Regions from separate parts of the Pseudonocardia sp. GCM10023141 genome, predicted to be linked through region 2. Evidence: riboswitches for the same ligand, from Rfam matches in the RefSeq annotation. Region 2 holds a riboswitch; the other holds the start of a gene.
The links. A riboswitch is a leader RNA that binds a small molecule or an ion and turns the genes downstream of it on or off. The one in region 2 is predicted to bind ZMP and ZTP.
Positions count from the first base shown of each region.

Region 1 (3,391 bases), on a different contig from region 2:
TGCAGCTGGCGAGCCTGACGATGCTGCTGCGCGGCGGGCAGATCACGTTCATGGCCAAGTGGGACCCGCTCGTGTGGCTCGACCTCGTGCAGCGGCTGCGGCCCACCTACGGCGGCCTGATCTCCACGATGATGATCGACGTCGGGAACCGCACCGTCGGCTCGCCGGTGGTGCTCGACTCGTTCCGCGTCTGCATGTTCGGCGGCTCCCGCACGCCCACGGCGTCGATCCAGCGGCTGGCGGCCGGCACCGGCATCCAGGGCATCGAGATCTACGGGCAGACCGAGCAGAGCGGGCTGGTCGTGTCCTACGCACCCGACGACACGCGCCGTCCCGACTCGATGGGCAAGCCGCTCGAGCAGGTCGTGCAGACCCGGCTGGTGCCGCCCACCGGCGGTGCCGACCTCGAGCCGGGCTCCGACGACGTCGGCGAGCTGTGGGTGCGCGGCGACGCGGTGAGCCCGGGGTACTGGAACCTGGATCTGGCCGAGAAGCGCGTGGACGGCTGGTTCCGCACCGGCGACCTGATGTCGCGCGACGCCGACGGCTACCTCTACTACGTCGACCGGATCGACGACATGATCGTCTCCGGTGGGGAGAACATCTTCCCGCAGATGGTGGAGGAGCACCTCGCCAACTGTCCCGACCTCGCCGAGGTGGCCGTGATCGGCACGGCGCACGAGCGCTGGGTGGAGCAGGTCACGGCGGTGGTCGTGCCCAACCGCGCGGGTGTCACCGTCGAGGACATCGCCGCCTACTGCGCGGGCGACCCGAACCTGCGGGGCATGCACCGGCCGCGGCGCATCGAGATCGTCGACGCGCTGCCGCGCACGGGCAGCGGCAAGCTCAACCGGCCCGAGCTGCGGAAGCAGTTCCCATGAGCGTGGTGTACAAGGTCGACAACGGGGTGGCCTGGCTGACCATCGACCGGCCCGAGGCGCGCAACGCGCTGAGCAAGGCCGTGCGCGACGGGCTCTGGGACGGCATCCGGACGTTCAACGCCGACGACTCCGCCGCCGTGCTGGTGCTGACCGGCACGGGGGAGAAGGCGTTCTGCGCGGGCGGGGACCTCAAGGAGATGGCGGCGTCGGCGCTGCAGGTGCCGCCGCCGGACTTCCTGCCCCAGTTCGGCCGCAACGTCGACGTGCCCAAGCCGACGATCGCTGCGGTCAACGGGGTGGCGTTCGCGGGCGGTTTCCTGCTGGCGCAGCAGTGCGACCTCGTGGTCGCCGCCGATCACGCGACGTTCGCCGTGTCCGAGGTGAAGGTGGGTCGCGGCTCGCCGTGGGCGGCGCCGTTGTCGTGGCTGGTGCCGCCGCGTGTCGCCATGGAGATCCTGCTGACCGGCGACCCGCTCACCGCCGAACGCGCGCTCGCGCACGGCCTGGTCAACCACGTCGTGCACCTGGCCGACCTGCATGACCACACGCAGGCACTCGCCGAGCGGATCGCGGCCAACGCGCCGCTGTCGGTGCGGGCGGCGAAGCGCACCGCCTACCTCTCGGCCCCCGTGGTGTGGGACCGGGCCGAGGAGATCTGGGAACCGGTGTACCTGTCGGCCGATGCGCAGGAGGGCCCGACGGCGTTCCGGGAGAAGCGGCGCCCGGTCTGGCAGGGCCGGTAGCGCGGGGGAGAGCGGGTCGGGCGTTGCGCTAGCATTTGGCCGGGCCGTTACTGGCGTGCAAGAGATGGATCACCATCGGGGACCGGCCCGGTCACCACGACCCGTTGCCGTGCGCCTGGGCCTTCCCTGAGTTCGAGGAGGCCACAGCCATGTCCGCACCTTCCGCATCGGCGGCGTTCAACGCCAGCCTGGACGTCGTGCGCGCCGTCGAGCCGCGCATCGCGCAGGCCATCGCCGACGAGCTGAGCGCGCAGCGCGAGTCGCTCAAGCTGATCGCGAGCGAGAACTACGCCTCGCCCGCCACGCTGCTGGCGATGGGCAACTGGCTGTCGGACAAGTACGCCGAGGGCACCGTCGGTCGCCGCTTCTACGCCGGCTGCCAGCAGGTGGACACGGTCGAGGCCATCGCGGCCGAGCACGCCCGCGAGCTCTTCGGCGCCGACCACGCCTACGTCCAGCCGCACTCGGGCATCGACGCCAACCTCGTCGCGTTCTGGGCGATCCTCGCCCAGCGGGTGGAGGCCCCGGCGCTGGCGGCCGCCCAGGCCCGCCACGTCAACGACCTCACCGAGCAGGACTGGGAGACGCTGCGCCGCGAGCTGGGCAACCAGCGGATGCTCGGCATGTCACTGGACGCGGGCGGGCACCTCACCCACGGCTTCCGCCCCAACATCTCCGGCAAGATGTTCCACCAGCGCAGCTACGGCACCGACCCGGCCACCGGCCTGCTCGACTACGACGCGCTGCGCGAGACCGCCCGCGAGTTCCGGCCGCTGATCCTCGTCGGCGGCTACTCGGCCTACCCGCGGCGGGTCAACTTCGCGCTCATGCGCGAGATCGCCGACGAGGTCGGCGCCACGCTGATGGTGGACATGGCCCACTTCGCGGGGCTCGTGGCGGGCAAGGTGCTCACCGGTGACTTCGACCCGGTCGCCCACGCCCACGTCGTCACCACCACCACGCACAAGACGCTGCGCGGCCCCCGCGGCGGCATGGTGCTGTGCACCGACGAGCTCGCCGAGCACGTCGACCGCGGCTGCCCGATGGTGCTCGGCGGCCCGCTGCCGCACGTGATGGCCGCCAAGGCCGTTGCGCTCGCCGAGGCGCGCACCGCCGAGTTCCAGGACTACGCCCAGCGCGTCGTCGACAACGCCGTCGCGCTGGCCGAGGGCCTCCTGCGCCGCGGCGCCCGGCTCGTCACCGGCGGCACCGACAACCACCTCGTCCTCATCGACGTCTCTGCGCACGGTCTCACCGGCCGCCAGGCCGAGTCGGCGCTGCTGGACTCCGGGATCGTCACCAACCGCAACTCGGTGCCGCAGGACCCCAACGGCGCCTGGTACACCTCCGGCGTGCGCATCGGCACCCCGGCACTCACCACCCGCGGGCTGGGGGTGTCCGAGATGGACGAGATCGCCGAGCTCATCACCACGGTGTTCACCCACACCACCCCGCGCAGCGACGCGGCGGGCAAGGCGTCCAAGGCCACCTACGAGCTCGACGCGTCGGTGGCGGCGAAGGTCGCCGAGCAGGCGACCGGCCTGCTGGCGGGCTTCCCGCTCTACCCCGAGGTCACGCTCGGGGGCTGACCGCCCACGGGTGTCAGGGCCGGCAGCAGCAGCTCGGCCAGGAACTCCGCGACATCGCCCGGCGGGTCGGTGAGCACCAGTGACAGCGTGATCCGCACGAGCCACTGGGTGAGGATCACCGGGTCCCGCCGGGCGATGTTGCCGGCGCTCATCGCCAGCGCGACGAGCGGCACGATGG
Region 1 is NZ_JBHSIR010000038.1:98,012-101,402, forward strand. Features, by position in the region: gene ACFPFQ_RS23765 (class I adenylate-forming enzyme family protein) at 1-881, shown strand, start outside; gene ACFPFQ_RS23770 (enoyl-CoA hydratase/isomerase family protein) at 878-1,624, shown strand; ZMP/ZTP riboswitch at 1,661-1,752, shown strand; gene ACFPFQ_RS23775 (glycine hydroxymethyltransferase) at 1,774-3,213, shown strand; gene ACFPFQ_RS23780 (TetR/AcrR family transcriptional regulator) at 3,186-3,391, opposite strand, start outside.
Region 1: it holds a riboswitch for ZMP and ZTP, as region 2 does, so the genes downstream of both, ACFPFQ_RS23775 (glycine hydroxymethyltransferase) here and ACFPFQ_RS30855 (5-aminoimidazole-4-carboxamide ribonucleotide transformylase) in region 2, are expected to answer to the same signal.

Region 2 (3,391 bases):
GGCGGCGCGTGCCGCCGCCGGGGCGAGCGCGCCCGCGCGGATGCCGCGCAGGATGCGGAAGGCCCGCGCCCGGTCGCGCGGGTTCCAGAAGCCTGCCGGGGACAGCGCCGTGGCCGAGGCCACCAGGCCCTGCGCCGCCGCCTCGATCGCCAGCAGCCCCCCGAGGGAGTTGCCGGCGACGTGCGGCCGGGCGATCCCGAGCTGCGCGAACACGTCGCGCAGCATCGCCGTGCTGCCGGGCAGGTCGTGGGCGTACGTGTCGGGCATCGCGGGGGAGAGCCCGAAACCGGGCATGTCGATCGCGATGACGTCGTGGTGCTCGGCGAGCAGGTCGAGCACCGGCTCCCAGGCCTGCCAGCGGTGCCCGATCCCGTGCAGCAGCACCAGCGGTGTCCCGGATCCGCGCCGATCGGCGTTGATCTCGATCATCTGCCCACCCCCTGTGGTTCGTGCGCGCCCGCTGTGAGCCACGTCATCGCCACGGCGAATGTACCATTCGTCAATGGCATGATGGGGCTCGCTACGGTGGGATCCCGCTACTGTGACGCCCCCGACGGGTGGGTGAGGGGGTTCATGTCCGAGTACCGCATCGACGAGCTGGCCCGCCTCGCCGGCACCACCACCCGCAACGTCCGCGCCTACCAGGAACGCGGGCTGCTGCCACCGCCACGGCGCGCGGGCCGGGTCGGGATCTACACCGAGATCCACCTCGCGCGGTTGCGCCTGATCACCTCGCTGCACGAGCGCGGCTACACCTCCGCGCAGATCGCGGAGCTGATCGCCGGCTGGGAGCAGGGGCGCAACCTCGCCGATGTGCTCGGCCTGGAGACGGCGCTCAACAGCCCGTGGACCGACGAGATCCCCAGCTACATGCCCACCGCGGACGTCGAGGCCTTCATCGCCGCTGCGGTGGCGGACCCGGAGCAGGAGTCCGCGGTGTTCGACCGCGCCGTGCGCCTGGGCGTGATCAAGCCCGAGGGCGCGCACTGCCTGATCCCGAGCCCGCAGCTGATCTCCACGCTGATCGAGCTCGTCGGTCGGGGTTTCCGGCTCGTCGACGTGCTGGGGCTGCACGAGCGGATCGTGCCCGCGATCGACGACATCGCGCGGCGGATGGTCGAGGTCGGCGCGGCCCGGCTCGTCGCGGAGCACGGCGAGTCCTGGCTGCCCCGCGGCGAGGAGGTGGCCGAGGTGACCGACCTGTTGGGCCGGCTGCGCCAGCTCGCGACGTCCTCGGTGCAGGGCCTGCTGGCCCACGCCATGGAACGCCACGTCACCGACGTGATGGGGGAGCACCTGTCCCGGGTGATCACGCAGAACCTCCCCGGCCGCACCGAGGACGCCTGACGGATCGTCGCGCGCCGCGTAAGGTGGACGCTGCTGCGACTGGCGAGGGTGGATCACCACCGGGGAGCAGTGCTCGAACCGAAGGTGCGCCGACCGCCTGGGCGTCCCGATCCGCAGTTCCACTGCCGACCGGGAGGCACGCGTGTTGCGCTACGGCATGAACCCCCACCAGCAGCAGGCCCACGTCGAGTCGCTCGTCGACCGCTGGCCGGTACGGGTGCTGAGCGGCGAACCGTCGCTGATCAACATCCTGGACGCGCTGGCGGCATGGGCGCTGGTGCGCGAGGCGAGCAGCGCCTGCGGGGTGCCCGCTGCCGCGTCCTTCAAGCACGTGGCCCCGGCCGGTGCCGCGCTGACGGGCCCGCTCGACGCCGTCGCGGCCGCCACCTTCGGCGTGGACGCCGCGCAGGTCGGCGCGCTGACCAGCGCCTACGTCCGCGCCCGGGACGCCGACCCGCGCGCGTCCTACGGCGACATGATCGCCGTCTCGCAGGCCGTGGACGCCGAGCTCGCCGACCTGCTGCGGCGCCTGCCCAGCGACGGCATCATCGCGCCCGGCTTCGACCCCGACACGGTGGCGGTGCTCGCGGCGAAGAAGGGCAGGCGGTTCCTCGTGCTGGAGGCCGACCCGCTCGCCGAGCCGCCCGCGCAGGAGAGCCGCGAGATCGGCGGGCTGCGCATCGTCACCCGGCGCGACGAGCTGCGCCTCAGCCGGGACCTGCTCCACACCGCCGCCGCGGCGCTGCCGGCGGAGCTGGTGCCCGACACGGTGCTCACCGACCTGCTGCTGGGGCTCGTCGTGCTGCGCCATACCCCGTCCAACGCCGTGGCCTACGTGCGCGACGGCATGACGGTGGGGGTCGGCGCGGGCCAGCAGGCGCGCATCGACGGCACCCGGCTGGCCGGTGCCAAGACCGACACCTGGTGGCTGCGGCGCCACCCCGCCGTGCAGGCGGTGGAGTTCGACGCCGCGGTGCGCCCGTTCGACGCCACGGGCTGGCGCATCCGGCTCGCCGAGGGCGACCTCGACACCCGCGAGCGCGCCCACCTCGCCACGGTGGTGCGGGGCGGGGTGGTGGAGCTGCCCGCGGGGGAGCGCGCCGCGTGGCTGCGGCGGCTCGACGGCGTCGGCTTCGTCTCCGACGGCGCACTCCCGTTCCGCGACAACGTCGACCAGGCCGCCCGCCACGGCGTGCGGCACATCGCCGAACCGGGCGGCTCGGTGCGATCGGGCGAGGTGGAGCAGGCGTGCCGGGAGCACGGGATCGTGCGGTTGAGCGGGATGCCGCGGCTGTTCCACCACTGACGTCTCGGCTCAGCCCCCGAACACGGTGCGGTGCCAGGCCTTGCGCGCCACGGCGGTGTTGTCGCTCATCACGTGCTTGACGACGGTGTAGTCCTCCAGCGCGTACACCGACATGTCCTTGCCGTAGCCCGACGCCTTGACGCCGCCGTGGGGCATCTCGCTGACGATCGGGATGTGGTCGTTGATCCACACGCAGCCCGCCGTCAGCTCGCGGCTCGCCCGCCCCGCCCGGTGCACCGACGACGTCCAGGCCGAGGCGGCGAGCCCGAAGCGCGTGTCGTTGGCGAGCGCGAGGCCCTCGTCGTCGGTGTCGAAGGGCAGCACCACCAGCACCGGCCCGAACAGCTCGTCCTGCACGATCTCGGCGTCCTGCGCCGCGCCGACGATCAGCGTGGGCGCGTGGAACGCGCCGTCGGGAGCCGTGCCGCCGCGCACCGCCTGCGCCCCCGCCTCCACCGCGCGGCGCACGAACCCGTGCACCCGCTCGGCGTGCCCGCGGGAGATGAGCGAGCCCAGGTCGGTGGCGGGATCCTCCGGGTCGCCCATCCGCACGGTGTCGAGGACGTCGGCCACCCCGGCGACGAACCGGTCGTAGAGGGGGCGCTGCACGTAGGCGCGGGTGGCGGCCGTGCAGTCCTGGCCACCGTTGATCAGCGCACCGGCGACGGCGCCCTGGATCGCGGCGTCGAGGTCGGCGTCGTCGAACACGACGAAGGGTGCCTTGCCGCCCAGCTCCAG
Region 2 is NZ_JBHSIR010000055.1:389,158-392,548, reverse strand. Features, by position in the region: gene ACFPFQ_RS30865 (alpha/beta fold hydrolase) at 1-429, opposite strand, end outside; gene ACFPFQ_RS30860 (MerR family transcriptional regulator) at 574-1,347, shown strand; ZMP/ZTP riboswitch at 1,373-1,457, shown strand; gene ACFPFQ_RS30855 (5-aminoimidazole-4-carboxamide ribonucleotide transformylase) at 1,445-2,653, shown strand; gene ACFPFQ_RS30850 (gamma-aminobutyraldehyde dehydrogenase) at 2,663-3,391, opposite strand, start outside.